4 regions of the Mesorhizobium sp. M0678 genome follow, and region 2 is predicted to be linked to each of the others. Evidence: predicted binding sites of a transcription regulator. Region 2 holds the regulator's gene; each other region holds the start of a gene.
The links. Region 2 encodes PhoB, which activates phosphate uptake and scavenging genes when phosphate is short. Its sites were predicted from a motif close to TGTCATNNANCTGTCAT; they were not measured.

Region 1 (4,284 bases), on a different contig from region 2:
GTAGCCAGGCGGAAAACTGGTCGACGAGGAAGATCGTCGTGAACAGCAGCAGCACCAATGCCAGCGTCTTGGCGCCGAAGCCGCGCGAGATGGAGAGCTTCAGTTCCTCGCCGATGCCGCCACCGCCGACCGCACCGATAATGGTCGAGATACGCACATTGATCTCGATCCTGAGCAGCGTGTAGGACATGAAATTGGGCAGCACTTGCGGCAGGCCGGCAAAGCGCACGCGCTCGAACCAGTTGGCGCCGACCGCGCGCAGGCCTTCTTCGGCGCGCATGTCGATGTTTTCGTTGATCTCGTAGAAGAGCTTGCCGAGAGCGCCGATGGAATGCAGGCCGATGGCGATGATGGCTGCGACCGGGCCGGTCGAGAGGATGGCTGCGAACAGGCCGGCAATGACGATCTCGGGGAAGGCGCGAAGCAGTTCCATGAAGCGCTTGACGACGAGCCTGAGCACCGGACTGGGCGTCAAGTTGCGCGCGGCGATGAAGGAAAAGGGCACCGCAAAGACAAAGCCGATGAAAGTGGAAACCAGCGCCACGTTAAGCGTGGTGAGCATCAGCTCGAAATATTCGGGTAGATAAAAGCCGCCCCAGAGATAGACGCGGCCAAGCGGGAAGTTGAACTCTTGGCTGCCCTTGTCGTGCGGCGATGCGATGTCGAACAGCGCCCGCCAGACGTCGTTCCAGTCCTTGGGAACAAGCCAACTAAGGAAATCCAGTATGTGCGGCAGCCGATCGAAGAAATGTCCGGCATTGGCCTCGTCGGCGAACCACATGGCTGTGCACATGGCGACAAGCAGTGAGCCGATGCCGAGCGCCGTGTAGAACCGGCGCAAGGACGTCTGGCGTCGCCAGGCGTCTGCTGCCTGCCGGACCGCGTCTGAACGAATTGTAGCGGCGAAGGTCATACGGGGTCACGAGCGGACACGCAAAAAGGGCGGCGACCGCATCGGCCCGAAAGTTGACTTTCGGAAAGCACGATGCGGCATCTAAGTGTTAGAGCGTACTTTGTGCGTCCAAGTGGACGCACGTCGCTCTAATGGACGCCGCCCTTTCCGCAATTGTCGTCAGCCGCCGATCGCGGCTTTGCGGGCTTCGACGATGACGCTGTAGAAGTCCGGCTTCACCGGAACGTAGCCGGTGAAATCGCCGCCTTCGATGGCCTCGAAGCAAGGCTTGTCCTTGGCCGGCAGGCTGGTGAAGAAGTTGGCGAGCTTGGCGCTCATATCGCCGCCGAGTGCGGTGCGCACGACCAGCGGGCCGTTCGGGATCGAGCCGGAGCGCCAGACTTCGACGAAATCGTTGGGGTCCACGGCGCCCTTGGCGACTTCCTTGTGGAAGGTGCCGGAGGTGTAGCCGTTCTTGAAGTCGCCGATGCCCGAGGAATCGTCAACCGCAACATCGACCTTGCCGTCGCGAACCGCGAGAAGGTTGTTCTCGTGGCCGCCATTGAACTGGGTCGAGGCGAAGAAGGTTTCGTTCGAAGCGCCAGTGTCCTTCGGGATCTGGGTCAGCGGGATCAGGTAGCCGGAGGTCGAATCCGGGTCGGCATAGCCGAGTTTCTTGCCCTTGGCCGACTTGATGTCGGTGATGCCGGACGACTTCAGCGCAAGGCCGATCGAATAATAGCCGGTCGCGCCGTCGGTCTGCTGGGTGGTGAGGATCGGGGTCACGGCGTTCGGATCCTTGAGGTAGACGCTGGCATAGCCCGACGCGCCAAGCTCTGCGAAATCGAGCGTGCCGCCGAGCAGGCCCTGGATAACGCCGTCATAGTCGGCGGCCGGGAACAGCGAGACCTTCTCGAAGCCGAATTCGGACTTCATGTGATCGGCGAGGCACTGAAAGTTGCGCAGCCGGTCCGCTTCGTTTTCACCGCCAAGGATGCCGATGCGGAATTCCTTGATATCCTGGGCGTGAGCGGCGCTTGCCGCGATAGCGAGCAATGAAACGGCGCCAAAAACCATCTTCCTGAACATTATCTCTCTCCTGTTGGTCCCGGCCTCGCGCCGGTAGCGTACGAATTTTTTGACAGGTGCCTTTGACGCGGGCGGGCGATCAGGCCGTTCTCAATATCCCGGGAATGCGGGCTCGAGCGGTCCGGCGGATGCAGCGATTTTCTGTTTGATGGCGACACTGGTGGAGGTGATGGCCTCGGAGATTTCGCCGCCATTGCTGTCGGCGCCGTAGACCATGCGCACGGCCTCGCGGTTGAGGGCTTCGGGCGGGCCGTCGAAGACGACCTTGCCGGCGGCCATGCCGATGATGCGGTTGCAGTAGGTGCGGGCCGTATCCAGCGTATGCAGATTTGTGATGACGGTGATGCCCTCGCGCAAATTGATGTCCTGCAGCGAATCCATCACCACCTTGGCGTTGAGCGGATCGAGCGAGGCAATCGGCTCATCCGCCAGCAACACCTTCGGCTGCTGCATCATGGCGCGCGCAATCGCAACGCGCTGCTGCTGGCCGCCGGAAAGCGTGCCGGCCGGCTGCAGGGCGGTGCGGGCGATGTCGAGGCGCTCGAGGGCTGCAACCGCCTCGGCGCATTCGCCGCGGGAGAACATGCCGAACAGGTTGGACAGGGTCGAGCGGTGGTTGAGCCGGCCGAGCAGCACATTGGTCAGCACGTCGAGGCGCGGCACGAGATTGAACTGCTGGAAGATCATGGCGCAGTCGCGCTGCCATCGCCGGAGCGGCGAGCCGCGCAACCCGGAGACCTCGACGCCGTTGAACAGGATGGATCCCTGGCTGGGATCGATGAGGCGGTTAATCATGCGCAGCAGCGTCGATTTGCCGGCGCCGGAGCGGCCAATGATGCCGACCATCTGGCCTTGCGGAATCGCGATGTGAACATTGCTGACGGCGGTGTTCTTGCCGAACCGGCGGGTGACGCCGCGGATTTCGAGCGTAGCTGACATGGTGCAGGCTCCAGTCCAATCGCAATTGAAGGTCTGTTTACCCTGGCTAGCGCAGCCGCATGAACCTGCGGTGTCGGAACGATGTCAGTTTTGTTACTGCCCACAGCCTGGAGCGGGGCGGGATCAACTCGGCGCGAGAAGCTCGAATGGTGAATGGTGAATAGCGAATGGTGAATGGTGAATGGTGGCAAGAGAGGCTTCCCTAAGCCTCGAAACCTATCCGTCCCGCCATTCACTATTCACCATTCACCATTCACGATCCCTTAGCCGCCATATTTCTCCGGAAACGTCTCCGCCGACAATTCCCGAAAATCGTCGAGCGCGGCGCGCAGCCTTGCATGGTCCCAGTCCCACCAGGCGAGCGCCTGGTAGCGCTCCGCGGTGCGGCGGTCGAAGCGTTCGCGGATCGGCTTGGCCGGTACGCCGGCGACGATGGTGTAGGGCGCGACGTCCTTCGACACCACCGCACCGGCACCGACCGCCGCGCCATCGCCGACGGTGACGCCCGGCAGGATGGTCGAGCCGTGGCCGAGCCAGGTGTCGTGGCCGATGGTGACGCGTTTGGCGCGGCGCTTGGCGAAGAATTCGCTCTCGTGCTCGGCGTCGTCCCAATAATCCGAGGCGCGATAGGTGAAATGGTGCAGCGTCGGCCGCCAGGTCGGATGGTTGGTAGCGTTGATGCGCACGCTTGCGGCGATGTTGGCGAATTTGCCGATCGTTGCGCACCAGACGCCGCAGTCCTGCATCATGTAGGAATAGTCGCCGAGCGTGCTTTCGGAAACCCGGCAGCGCTCGGCGATCTCGGTCCAGCGGCCAAGCGTCGAGTTCTCGACTTCCGCCGTCTCGTGGATCAGCGGCGCCTCCGACAGTTTCCTGGTCATGCGGCGATTTTCCCGGCGGCGAAGGCGGTCACGTCGATGACGCGGTCGGCGACCGCCTCACGCACGTCGTGATCGTGGAAGATGCCGAGCAAAGCGACGCCCGCTGCCTTCTTGGCGACGATCAGGGAAATCACCACATCGCGGTTCCTGGCATCGAGCGAAGCGGTCGGCTCGTCGAGCAGCAGGATCGGGTGCTCGGTGATGAAGCCGCGCGCGATGTTGACGCGCTGCTGTTCACCGCCGGAGAACGTCGCCGGCGGCAGCGCCCAGAGCTTCTCCGGCAGGTTGAGCTGCGCCAGCAAGGCGCGTGCCTTGCCGTGCGCGACCTCGCGCTCCTCGCCGCGCTCGACCAGCGGTTCGGCCACGACGTCGAGCGCAGAGACACGCGGCACGGTGCGCAGGAACTGGCTGACATAGCCGATGGTAAGCCGGCGCACGGCAAGCACGGTGCGCGGGCTGGCCGAGGCGAGATCGATGAGCCCG
Region 2 (4,284 bases):
TCCTCAGGACCAAGATCGGCATGGTGTTCCAGAAGCCGACGCCGTTCCCGATGTCGATCTACGAGAACATCGCCTTCGGCGTCAGGCTCTACGAGAACCTCGGCAAGTCCGAGATGGACGGCCGCGTCGAACAGGCGTTGAAGCGCGCCGCGCTGTGGAGCGAGGTCAAGGACAAGCTCAACGCCAGCGGCTTGAGCCTATCTGGCGGCCAGCAGCAGCGGCTCTGTATCGCCCGCACCGTGGCCGTGAAGCCGGAAGTCATTCTGCTCGACGAACCGGCTTCGGCCCTCGACCCGCTGTCGACTGCCAAGATCGAGGAACTGATCGACGAATTGCAAGCCGACTACACGATCGTCATCGTCACCCACAACATGCAGCAGGCGGCGCGCGTGTCGCGCCAGACCGCCTTCATGTATCTGGGTGAACTGGTCGAGTTCGACCGGACCGAGAAGATCTTCACGTCGCCCCGCGAGAAGCGCACGCAGGACTACATCACTGGCCGCTTCGGCTGAGCCGTTCCGATCATGCATATGAGGACAGGACCATGGGCGAACACACAGTCGCTTCTTTCGACGAGGATCTCGAGCAGATCAGCAAGCTGATCCGCGACATGGCCGACCTCGCCGGTTCGATGGTCGGCGGGGCGACCAAGGCCCTGTTGAATTCCGACAACGTGCTGGCGCAACGCGTCGTTTCCGACGACGCCATCATGGATGCGCGTCAACGCGAACTGGACGACCGCGCCATAACCCTGATCGCCAAACGCCAGCCGATGGCCCACGATCTTCGCCATGTGGTCGGAGCGATCCGCATGGCGGGCGACCTCGAACGCATCGGCGATCTTGCCAAGAATATCGCCAAGCGCGTGAGTGCGGTCGGCCTCAGCGCCACGCCGCGGGACCTGTCGCATTCCATCGACGCGATGGCGCAGCTGGTTCTCATCCAGGTGCAGGGTGTCATCGAGGAATATGCTGCAGGCGATGCGGCCGCGTTGGCCAAGCTGCGTGCCGCCGACGAGCGCATCGACGTCAAATACACGTCCGTGTTCCGCGAGCTCTTGACCTACATGATGGAAGATCCGCGCAACATCACCGCTTGCACGCACCTGCTGTTCTGCGCCAAGAATCTGGAGCGGATCGGCGACCATGTCACCAACATCGCCGAAAATGCGTATTATGTGCTGACCGGCGAGCAATTGCCGGTCAATCGTCCGAAGCAGGACGAAACGACAATGTCCGCACCGGTGACATGATGGGGGTGCCCAGCCGATGATCGCACCACGCATAATGGTGGTGGAGGACGAGGAGCCGTTGGGTGTGCTGCTCCGCTACAATCTCGAATCCGAAGGCTACCAGGTCGAGGTGGTGACACGCGGCGACGAAGCCGAGATCCGTTTGCAGGAGAATGTGCCCGACCTTTTGGTGCTCGACTGGATGATACCAGCGGTTTCCGGCATCGAGCTCTGTCGTCGGTTGCGGGTGCGCCCCGAAACCGAGCGGCTGCCGATCATCATGCTGACCGCGCGCGGCGAGGAGAGCGACCGGGTGCGCGGTCTTTCGACCGGCGCCGACGACTATCTGGTCAAACCGTTTTCGACACCGGAATTCATGGCCAGGGTCAAGGCGCTGCTGCGGCGCGCCAAGCCGGAAGTGCTGTCCAGCGTGCTGAAGGTAGGCGACATCGTGCTCGATCGCGAATCGCACAGGGTCTATCGCAAGAAGAGCGAAATCAGGCTCGGGCCGACCGAATTCCGGCTGCTCGAGTTCATGATGCGGCATCCGGGCCGTGTCTTCTCGCGCAGCCAGTTACTCGATAATGTCTGGGGCGAGACAATCTACATCGACGAACGCACCGTCGACGTGCATGTCGGGCGGCTGCGCAAAGCCGTCAACAACGGCCGGATGCCGGATGTCATCCGCACCATCCGCGGTGCCGGCTATGCGATCAGGGAAGATTGACCCGCCTGGTCAGGCTACGTTCTTTCTGACGCTGGGCCTCATTTGCGCGCCCGGCGCGAAAATCTCCTGGTCGACGAAGCTTAACGCCCGCATCGCGCAGCCTTCGCGGATCAGCGGCAATTCGTTCGGCTCTGTATCGAAGGAGATCGAGCCTGAATGCTGGCCGCCGGCGGTCTGGGCGATTGCCTTCCGCATGGCCGGCTCGATCAGATCGAAGGCGGCGGCACTGGCGCCGACCATCGCGACCGGTGCCGGATCGATCAGCGCGAACAGCGAGCCGAGACCGAAACCCAGCGCTTCGCCGGCCTTGCGGTAGGCCTCGCGTTCCGGCCCATCTTTCTCGCGCGCCCGGGCCGCCAGTGCTCGCATGTCGGCGTCGCTGACGTCGGCGACCGGCTCGCTGTCTTCGCTCATCTGCCTGGCGTTGCGCCAGATGGCGTAGTTGCCGGCATAGGCCTCGATGCAGCCGCGCCGCCCGCAACGGCAGAGCGCGCCGCCCGGACGATGGATCATGTGGCCAAATTCGCCGCCCGAGGAATGCGTCCCGGTGAACAGTTCGCCCTTCAGCACCAGCCCCATGCCGATGCCATGCGAAAGCAGGATGGCGATGAAGTCGTCGCGATAGCGATCCGGATTGCGCCAGCGCAAAGCCACCGCCATCATGTTGCAGTCGTTCTCCACCGTTGCCGGGATGCCGAATTCGTCCTCCAGCATGTCGGCAAAGGCGATGTCGGTCTGCGGCGTGATCGGCGACCACAGCATGGCGCGTGCAGGGGAGTCGGTAATGCCCTGAATCGCCAGGGCGATGCGGGCGACACTGCGGACGTCAAGGTCTGGATCCTGCAGCCGGCGCCGGACGATGGCCATGCATTCACGGATCAGCTCGTCGCGCGGCATGGTCAGCGTGTCCAGCCGGCGCTGTTCCTCGGCGACCACCTGTCCCGTATAGTCGATAATGGCGGCCGACAGGAAATTCAGCGACAACACCACGGTCAGCACCGCCGCCGCTTCCGGGTTGAGGGCGAGGCCGACCTGCGGACGACCGCGTTTCAACGAAACGGGCTCACTTGCCTTGCTCTCGGCGAGGATGCCTTCCCGTATCAGGTCGGAAGAGATCGCCGATATGGTCGAATGACTGAGGCCGGTGGTAGCTGCGATCTCAGTACGCGATGGCTGGCCGGCCCGGCGCACCGCCGAGATCACCATCGCCCGGTTGCGCCGGCGCAAATCGTCATGGCGGATTCCGACCGACATTGTTTTGCTTTCCTCCCGGTTGCCGCGGCCGCTCATGAACCGGAAGCCGTCGGTAATGTCCGACAAATAGTGTCGAATGCAGGCAAATAGTGTCAGATGCAGGTGGCGCTGTCATCGTTTATTCCGACGCTCGAAAAAACTCGCAGAGTCATCAAAATCCATCAGAATCGATGTTGACAGCAGCCGGAGATCGGGCCAGTATTTTTTCGAGGCTCGAAAAAATTAGAGCTTCTAAGCTGGTCTTTGAGCCAATTGGTCACGCCGTACGCGGCGCAGGGAGGATATGATGAAGAAATTCACGACCGCCATTCTGGCGGGTGTCGCCATGACGCTGGCGCTGGCGTCGGTGGCGCAGGCTAAAGACAAGGTCATCGGCGTTTCCTGGTCGAACTTCCAGGAAGAGCGCTGGAAGACAGACGAGGCCGCAATGAAGGCGGCCATCGAGGCCGCAGGCGACAAGTATATTTCCGCCGACGCACAGTCCAACCCCGGCAAGCAGCTCACCGACGTCGAGAGCCTGATCTCGCAGGGCGCCAACGCACTGATCATCCTGGCGCAGGACGCCTCGGCCATCGGGCCGGCCGTGCAGAAGGCACTGGACGAAGGCATCCCGGTCGTCGGCTATGACCGGCTGATCGAGAACAAGGACGTGTTCTATCTGACCTTCGACAACAAGGAAGTCGGCCGCATGCAGGCCCGCGAAGTCTTCAAGGTGAAGCCGGAAGGCAACTACGTCTTCATCAAGGGTTCGGGTTCCGATCCGAATGCCGATTTCCTGTTTGCCGGTTCGATGGAGGTGCTGAAGGAGGCCATCGACGGCGGCAAGATCAAGAATGTCGGCGAGGCCTATACCGACGGCTGGCTGCCGGCCAACGCTCAGAAGAACATGGAACAGTTCCTGACCGCCAACGACAACAAGGTCGATGCCGTGGTCGCCGCTAATGACGGCACTGCCGGCGGCGTCGTCGCCGCGCTGACGGCGCAAGGGCTGGCCGGATCGGTTCCGGTTTCGGGCCAGGACGGCGACCACGCCGCGCTGAACCGCATCGCGCTCGGCACCCAGACCGTGTCG
Region 3 (4,284 bases), on a different contig from region 2:
CTGCGCGCCCGGGGATTTGCCGTCGTCGCTTGAGTGAGGATCGGCTGCCATTGATCACGAAAAGAGCAGATGAGCGAAGAATGCTACTTTCGGTCTCGCTTCGCAAATGCCGATGGCGTAAGAGCAGCGATGGAAAACAACCGATTTGACACACCCGTGACCGTCAAGGGCGCGGCGGGAAGCAATCAGTTCTTGCGTACGGCCCGCGAGGCTTCCGACTACCTCCTCAACAATTGGCCCGGCAAGCGCAGCCCCAAGCACCGCGAAGCGTTGCAAGCCTGTCATGATGCGCTGGCCGGCGACAAGCCGGCCATGAACGCAAGACGGGCCTTTATTGCCGCCGCGCGTGAAGTGAACGTCTTCGTCAGCGACAAGGCGCCCGCCTGAGGCATAGCGGGATTTGACCGAGGCCCGGACCGCCTGACAGGCCGGGCGTCATCACTCGGTCGTTTCGGTTTTGGTTTGGGACTCGCTCTCGCCCTCGGGCTTCGATCGCTCCTTGGCTGCGACCTTGGCAGCCTGCTTTTCCGCCTTCTTGGCAGCCTTCTGCCGGTCGCGTTCCTTGCGTTCCTGACCGTAGTTCGGTGCTCGTGCCATATCGTTTCCTTTCATTGTGCTTGGCCTTTGCCTAGGAGCATTGGACCGCAAACACAACACCGCAAGGCACGATCGGGCTCCATATCTCGGCGCAGTCCGGAGAGCCCGGCTTTTCAGGCGCCGTCGCGGTCGAGGACGAGATCGGCCGGCCCGAACCGGTCCTTTGCCGTGAATTGCTGGTGCCAGTAGGGATAGAGCACGGGCGGCCTGCTGACCACGTCGAGGCGTGTGCGCTCCTCATCGCCAAGCACCAGGCTTGCAGCGGCGATATTGTCTTTGAAATGCGCTTCGGTTCGTCCGCCGATCACCAGCGAGCTGACGGCGGGCCGGCCGAGCAGCCAGGCAAGCGCCACCTGCGCCGGCGACACGCCGTGGTTATTGCCGATATCGATCAGCGTGTCGACGATCCGCCACAGCCGGTCCTCGTCGCGGATCGGCGGTTCCGACCAGCCGCTGAGCTGGCGGGCGGTCGGCTGGTCACGGTGGTATTTGCCGGACAGCAACCCGCCGGCAAGCGGGCTCCAGACCAGCACGCCGAGCCCCTGGTCGACCGAGATCGGCAACAATTCATACTCGGCCTCGCGCGCTTCCAGCGTGTAATGGATCTGCTGGGTGACGAAGCGCGGCTGGTGCTGACGGTCGCTGATGCCAAGCCCCTTCATAACTTGCCAGCCGGAATAATTGGAGCAGCCGACATAACGGACCTTGCCCTGCGCGACCAGCGTGTCGAGCGCGGCGATGGTTTCCTCAAGCGGTGTCAGGCCATCCCACTCGTGCAGGAAATAGATGTCGATGACATCGGTCCTGAGGCGCTTCAGGCTCCTCTCGCATTCGCGGATCAGATGGTAGCGCGACAGGCCTTCATCATTGGGGCCTTTGCCGATCCGCATGCGCGCCTTGGAGGCGATCAACACGTCGCCCTTGCGCTTGCCGCCGAGCGCCTCGCCGATGATCTCTTCCGACACCCCGTTCGAATAGACGTTGGCGGTGTCGATGACATTGACGCCGGCATCGATGCAAAGGTCGATCATCCGACGCGCCTCGTCGAGGTCGGTCTTGCCAACCGCCGAAAACGCGCCGCCGCCGCCGAATGTCATGGTGCCCATGGTCAGGGTCGAAACCTTCAGCCCGGAACGGCCGAGAGTGCGGTATTCCATGTCGTATCCTCACGATTTATCGGGAAAGGGCGTTGCAAACGACAGCCCCTCAGTGAACCGGGCATTTGTAGGATAATTCGTTCCGCTTGTCGCCCGCCCCGCAGGGCAAGCTCGATCACATCTTGCGGATTGAACGCACAGCCAGCGCAGTAGTGGCTGCAATAAAACCGTCATTGCCGACCTATACTAACATCGGTCCAGCGCTTCGATTTCCGGCCGCCGGGCCGGGCGGCAGAGCGCCTGACAGCGGCCGACAAGGCCTGTAAGCGGAGCAGCGCAAATGACCGAGATAAAACAGAATTCCCCGGCCAGGGACTGGCTGGAAGCGGAACTCGCCGACACGCTCGACGAAGATTATGAGCTGGAAATCTCGGAGCCGGCGCTGTCGATGGAGATCGCCAAGATCTACAAGAATGCGCATCCGCCATCGATCGACCGCCTGCAGTATTTTCGCAATCTCATCACGCTGCAATCCGAATTGATCAAGCTACAATCCTGGGTCGCCTATCACAAGAAGAAGCTCGTCGTGGTCTTCGAGGGCCGCGACTCGGCGGGCAAGGGTGGTGTTATCAAGCGCATCACCCAGAGGCTTAATCCGCGCATCTGCCGCGTCGCAGCACTTCCGGCGCCGACCGAGCGCGAGAAGTCGCAATGGTATTTCCAGCGCTACGTTCCGCATCTGCCGGCCGGCGGCGAGATCGTGCTGTTCGACCGCTCCTGGTACAACCGCTCCGGCGTCGAGCGGGTAATGGGCTTTGCCCAGCCGGATCAGGTCGAGGAGTTCTTCCGCGACGTTCCGGAATTCGAACGCATGCTGGTCCGCTCAGGCATTACGCTTGTCAAATACTGGTTTTCGATCACCGACGAGGAGCAGCAGATGCGCTTTTTGATGCGCATCCATGACCCGATGAAGCAATGGAAACTGTCGCCGATGGATCTCCAGTCGCGCGTGCGCTGGGAGCAGTACACCAAGGCCAAGGAAGAAACGTTCGCCCGCACCAATATTCCGGAAGCCCCGTGGTTCATCGTCGAGGGCAACGACAAGAAGCGGGCACGGCTGAACTGCATCGACCATCTGCTCAAGCAGATGCCCTATGAGGAGGTGCCGCACGAAGAGATCACACTGCCGGAGCGCGTCTTCAATCCCGAATACGAGCGCCAGGTACTGCCGCGCGAACTGTATGTGCCGGAGAAGTACTGACTAAAGCGGCGAGGAAGGCGGCGCCTCCATGGCGGCGCCCTGCAACAAGCTAGGTGCGCTCGATGATGACATGCGTGGCCTTCGGCGTCGCGACCTGCTCGCTGCAGCGATAGCCGAGCTTGGGCATGTCGATGCCGGCAAAAAGGCTCTCGCCGGCGCCTAGCAGGACCGGTGAGATCGCCAGATGCATTTCGTCGATGAGCTTTTCCTTGAGATATTGCCGGATCGTAGAAACGCCACCGCCCAGCCGTACATCCTTGCCGTCAACCACTGCTTTCGCCTTCTCCAGCGCTGAGTGGATGCCGTCGGTCACGAAATAGAAGGTCGTGCCGCCCTCCATGACAATGGGATCACGTGGATGGTGCGTGAGCACGAAGACCGGCACATGGTAGGGCGGGTTGTCACCCCACCAGCCTTTCCAGCTGTCATCCGGCCATTCGCCGCGGATCGGCCCAAACATGTTGCGGCCCAGGATCCACGCGCCGATATTTTTGAAGCTGCGCGCGGCGAACGCCTCGTCAGTGTCCGTGGTCCCGCCATCCTTGCCGAGGACCATCTTGCGGAAGGTGCGGGTGCCGAACATCCATTCGTGCAGGGCTTCCCCGCCAACACCCAGCGGGTTCTTCAGGTCTTGGTCGGGACCGGCGCCGAAGCCGTCGATCGACAAGGTGAAAGCGCTGACGCGAAGTTTGGACATGAGAGCCTCCTCGATAACCAATTGTGAGATGCAAGCAGTTATCGGGGTAGCTTAACTGATTGCATTTTGCAAGCGGTATTTTGAATCGCCGGCGGGGCAATCGCTTCCAAATCATGTTGGAATAACTAATCTCAATGTCGGCGCCGCCCGTCATCCGCCTGCCGGCAGCTTCTCCCTGTATAGTGACGGGGAGAAGGGGCTGGCCGCAACGTCGATATTTTTGCAACGCTGGAGATTGGTGAAATCTTTTACGAACGCGTCTTTCTCCCTGCCACTTTACGGCGAGAAATGCCCGGCAGGGCAACGAGGGGCAGCGTAAACTTGAAGCGATGTCCTGCGGCGTTCCATGTCGCGCTTTGGACGAACGAACACTACTCGATGTAGACGCTACAAAGGCGCATCACCCCTTGAGCATCGCCGCCACTTCGGGCGCAAAGTAGGTGAGAATCCCGTCGCAGCCGGCGCGCTTGAAGGCGAGCAGCGATTCCAGCATCGCCTTTTCGCCATCGATCCAGCCATTGGCGGCGGCGGCCTTGATCATCGAATATTCGCCCGAGACCTGATAGGCGAAGGTCGGCATCTGCAACTCGTCCTTGAGCCGCCGGATGATGTCGAGATAGGGCAGGCCGGGC
Region 4 (4,284 bases), on a different contig from region 2:
GTTGAAGCCGACGATGCCGCCGCACACCAGCACGAGCAGAATGAAGGCGATGATGAAGCGCTTGATCACGAACAGTCCCTCGGCCACGGCCCAGCATAACGGTCGGATGACCGGAACACATACCTGTGACTGGTCCCAATTTCAAATGACGGCGATCTTACTGTACCGTCTGGACGGTCTTGTCAATTCCGCCTAAGCTAATGAATGGGGAACAATTGATGAAGGTCCGCAGAGCAAATTCGCGCGAAAAAATTCTCGCCGCCGCCGCCGCCGTGGCGCGCGAGACGGGTCCTGGCAGCCTGTCGCTGGATGCGGTCGCCAGCCGTGCCGGCGTGTCGAAGGGTGGTCTTCTCTACAATTTCCCGACCAAGGCGAAATTGATGCAGGCGCTGGTAGAGGATTACCTGCGCGCCTTCGAGCAGGCCCTGGAGTCCGCCCGCACGGCCGGCGTCAACGGCGAAAGCCCGCTTGCAACTTATATCAAGCTGTCGGCCGAGCATGCCGAGGAATCGAAACCGTCGGCATCCTGGATATTTTCGGCGATTGCCGAGGATCCTGATTTCCTGACGCCGATAAAATCGTTCAGGCGGCAGCTATTCGAGCGGCTGAAGCAGGAAACGCCGAACCTTAGGGCGCTGCTGGTCTGCTATCTCGCCATCGAAGGGCTTCGCAGCATGAACCTGTTCGGTTCGGACATTCTCTCCGCCGAAGAGCGCCGGCTGCTGATATCGACCCTGCTGGACATCGCGGAATAGTCTACGCCGGCTGGGTTCAGTTGCCTCGCTCGCTTCGATCGCCCGTTTGCGTCAACCCAAAGTGCCCGCCGTCACACAGCCTTCATCGTGCCGACATAGCGTCCTCCCATTCTTTGCTGCAACGCAGGAGGAGTGGGGTATGGTCGATATTGTTTCAAGCGAGGCAGGGATTCCAAGACCGGAGCATCCGCTTGACCGGCCAAACGGCACCGGTAAATGGTTTCTGCCGGCCTTTGCCGTCATCATTCTAGGCGGCCTTGCCTATGTCGGCTACGCGCTCAGCCAGGACCTGACCAGCACCGTCGCGGTGCCGTGGATCCTGCTTGGGCTGGCGCTGCTGATCGCGCTCGGCTTCGAATTCGTCAACGGTTTTCACGACACTGCCAATGCGGTGGCAACGGTGATCTACACGCATTCCATGCCGGCCGAGCTTGCAGTGATGTGGTCCGGCTTCTTCAACTTCCTCGGCGTGCTTACCGCCAGCGGGGCGGTCGCCTTCGGCATCATATCGCTGCTGCCGGTCGAATTGATCCTTCAGGTCGGATCGAGCGCGGGGCTAGCCATGGTCTTCGCGCTGCTGGTCGCAGCGATCATGTGGAATCTCGGAACCTGGTATCTCGGCCTGCCGGCCTCGAGCTCGCACACGCTGATCGGTTCGATCATTGGCGTCGGTCTCGCCAACCAGTTCATGGCCCCGGCCGGCTCCGTCACCAGCGGCGTCGACTGGTCGCAGGCGTCCAATGTCGGCCTGTCGCTCCTGATCTCGCCGCTGGTCGGTTTTGGCCTGGCTGCACTGCTGCTTCTGGTGATGAAGCTGCTGGTCAGGAACCGCGAGCTCTACGAGGCGCCCAAGTCGAGCGCGCCGCCGCCGCTGTGGATTCGGGCGCTGCTTATTTTCACCTGCACCGGCGTCAGCTTTGCCCACGGCTCCAATGACGGGCAAAAGGGCATGGGCCTCATCATGCTCATCCTGATCGGCGTCGTGCCGACCGCCTTCGCGCTCAACCGCACACCGGACGTGAACTATCTCGAAGCTTACAAATCGGCGGCGACGCAGGTCGAAACGGTACTCGGCAAATACGTCAGGCCCGGCGTCGTCGTGACTGACGCGGCGACCGCGGTCGGCGACGCCGTTCGCACCAAGACCTGGAAGGACGAGACCACGCCTGCCTTGCAGAGCTTCATCCACGACACCAGCGCCATGTTGTCGCCCTATCCGTCCGTGGAAAAGCTGCCGACAACGCTGGTCAGCAACGCCCGCAACAACATCTATCTTATCGGTGAAGCGCTGAAGCTGATCGACAAGAAGAAGCTGCTGCCGATGGAGGCAGACGACCTGAAGGCGGTGACGACCTACCATAAGGCGGTCGACAACGCGACGAAGTTCATCCCGCTCTGGGTCAAGGTCGCCATCGCGCTGGCGCTCGGCCTCGGCACCATGGTCGGCTGGAAGCGCATCGTCGTCACCGTCGGCGAGAAGATCGGCAAAAGCCATTTGACCTACGGTCAGGGTGCGTCCGCCGAGCTTGTCGCGATGGCGACGATCGCATCGGCCGACTATCTCGGACTGCCGGTCTCAACCACCCATGTGCTGTCCTCGGGCGTTGCCGGCACCATGGCGGCGAACGGCTCTGGCCTGCAATGGTCGACGGTGCGCAACATGCTGATGGCCTGGATACTGACCCTTCCGGTCTCCATCTGTCTTGCCTTCGTGTTGTTCGTCATCTTCCGCCAGGTGTTCTGAGCGGGGGCAGGGTTTGACCAGAATGTCGCGGCACCGGCCCCGGCGCCGCCCTGATCACCTGAACGTGCATTATTTAGGCGGCGGCCATGAATGACGCATCGCATCTGACATTGCTTGCCGCGGACGACCAGCATCATGCTCCCGGGCTGGTCTGGGCCTATCATGCCGCTCCCGGCAAAGCTCCCGAACCGCTGGCGCCCCGAGACATAGAGGCCGCGCTGGCCTCAGCGGGCGGCTGGGTCTGGCTGCATGTCGACCTTGTCGACCGGCGCGCCCATTCCTGGGTCAGCCATGCCTGCGCGCTGCCGGCGTCGGCTCATGCAATCCTCGAAGGACATGAGGACAGCCTAGTGCTGGCGCATGAGAATGGCGTCGTCCACGGCATTTCGGCCGATCTGCATGGCGAGATCACCCACCAGTCGACGACCATCGGCAGATTGCATTTTGCGGTCTCGGAACGGCTGCTGGTCACCGGCCGCCGGCATCCGCTGGCGGCAGTGGAGGAAGTGCACACGGCCCTTACCGCGGGGCTGCGGCCGGCCACGGCATTCGAGCTGTTCGAAATGCTAGTCATGGCTTTTTGCAAGACCACCAGCCTGCGGCTCGCCGCGGCAACGAAGCGGCTGGATGCAGTCGAGGATCATCTCGTGACCGAGCGGCTTGCCGACGAAAGACGGCAGCTGAAGGATGTGCGCCGCCTTGCCGTGTCCCTGCATCGGCCGATCTCGGCCCTGGCAGCGCTTTTCCAGGACGAAGACCGTTCCGCCTGGAACCTTTCCGCCGGCGCACATGAAGTTCTGCGCCGGCTTGCTGCGCGCCTTGAACGGCTCGACCGCGAGGTCGTCATGATCAACGACCGGGCAAGGCTGCTGCAGGAGGAGCTTGCGGCTGAGCTTGCCGACGAATCTAACCGTAGCCTCAAGGCGCTGGCGGTGATGAGCGCGCTGCTTTTGCCAGGAACGCTGATCGTCGGCATTTTCGGCATGAACACAGGCGGACTGCCATTTGCCGAGAGTCCCAGCGGCTTCTTCCTGGCGATGCTGCTGGCGGTTGGCGCGACCGGCCTGTTCTACTGGCTTCTACTGCGCGCCGGCGCCAATCTGCGGTTCTGAGGCCGATTAATGGCGGCATTCGTTCACCTGTGTCACAATACGGGCTGGCACGTCGAAACCACGCCATCCCGCCTTCCGAAAATCGGTTCCGATTTTCAGGCCGATGCGCTAGAGCCTTTCGGGATTGAACCGAGCTGCCTTCAACCCGGAAAGGCTCCCACAGCTGCCCATGCCCCATCTTCCCGAGCATCTTCTCACCGGCTACCGCAGTTTCATGAGCGGCCGCTATCTCACCGAAAGCGGCCGTTATCGCTCGCTGGCGCGGGAGGGCCAGGCACCGGAAACGATGATCGTCGCCTGCTGCGATTCGCGGGCCGCGCCCGAAGCGATCTTCGATGCCGGGCCCGGCGAGCTGTTCGTGCTGCGCAATGTCGGCAATCTGGTGCCGCCCTATGCGCCCGACGATCAGTTCCACTCGACATCGGCGGCGCTCGAATTTGCCGTGCAGAGCCTCAAGGTCAAGAACATCGTGGTGATGGGCCACGGCCGCTGCGGCGGCATCCGCGCGGCACTCGACACCACGGCCGCACCCTTGTCGCCGGGCGATTTCATCGGCAAGTGGATGAGCCTGATCGCGCCCGCGGCCGAGACCGTATCGTCGAGCACCTTCATGACCGCGACCGAACGCCAGACGGCGCTGGAGCGCATCTCGATCCGCTATTCCATCGCCAAT

Region 1: the regulator PhoB is predicted to act here: its motif matches at 3,002-3,018, upstream of phnC (phosphonate ABC transporter ATP-binding protein).
Region 3: the regulator PhoB is predicted to act here: its motif matches at 1,912-1,928, upstream of ppk2 (polyphosphate kinase 2).
Region 4: the regulator PhoB is predicted to act here: its motif matches at 825-841, upstream of NKI29_RS13210 (inorganic phosphate transporter).

What each region holds. Positions count from the first base shown of each region.
Region 1 is NZ_JAMYPT010000007.1:14,533-18,816, forward strand. It holds gene phnE (phosphonate ABC transporter, permease protein PhnE) at 1-913, opposite strand, end outside; gene phnD (phosphonate ABC transporter substrate-binding protein) at 1,073-1,981, opposite strand; gene phnC (phosphonate ABC transporter ATP-binding protein) at 2,072-2,920, opposite strand; gene NKI29_RS14675 (DapH/DapD/GlmU-related protein) at 3,184-3,801, opposite strand; gene phnL (phosphonate C-P lyase system protein PhnL) at 3,798-4,284, opposite strand, start outside.
Region 2 is NZ_JAMYPT010000010.1:26,160-30,443, forward strand. It holds gene pstB (phosphate ABC transporter ATP-binding protein PstB) at 1-512, shown strand, start outside; gene phoU (phosphate signaling complex protein PhoU) at 545-1,252, shown strand; gene phoB (phosphate regulon transcriptional regulator PhoB) at 1,269-1,958, shown strand; gene NKI29_RS18885 (ROK family protein) at 1,968-3,212, opposite strand; gene xylF (D-xylose ABC transporter substrate-binding protein) at 3,499-4,284, shown strand, end outside.
Region 3 is NZ_JAMYPT010000005.1:85,165-89,448, reverse strand. It holds gene NKI29_RS11590 (GntR family transcriptional regulator) at 1-33, shown strand, start outside; gene NKI29_RS11585 (DUF982 domain-containing protein) at 130-387, shown strand; gene NKI29_RS11580 (hypothetical protein) at 439-597, opposite strand; gene NKI29_RS11575 (aldo/keto reductase) at 711-1,754, opposite strand; gene ppk2 (polyphosphate kinase 2) at 2,035-2,955, shown strand; gene NKI29_RS11565 (dihydrofolate reductase family protein) at 3,005-3,652, opposite strand; gene hemB (porphobilinogen synthase) at 4,053-4,284, opposite strand, start outside.
Region 4 is NZ_JAMYPT010000006.1:66,077-70,360, reverse strand. It holds gene NKI29_RS13220 (efflux RND transporter periplasmic adaptor subunit) at 1-69, opposite strand, end outside; gene NKI29_RS13215 (TetR/AcrR family transcriptional regulator) at 219-755, shown strand; gene NKI29_RS13210 (inorganic phosphate transporter) at 895-2,499, shown strand; gene NKI29_RS13205 (transporter) at 2,586-3,611, shown strand; gene NKI29_RS13200 (carbonic anhydrase) at 3,781-4,284, shown strand, end outside.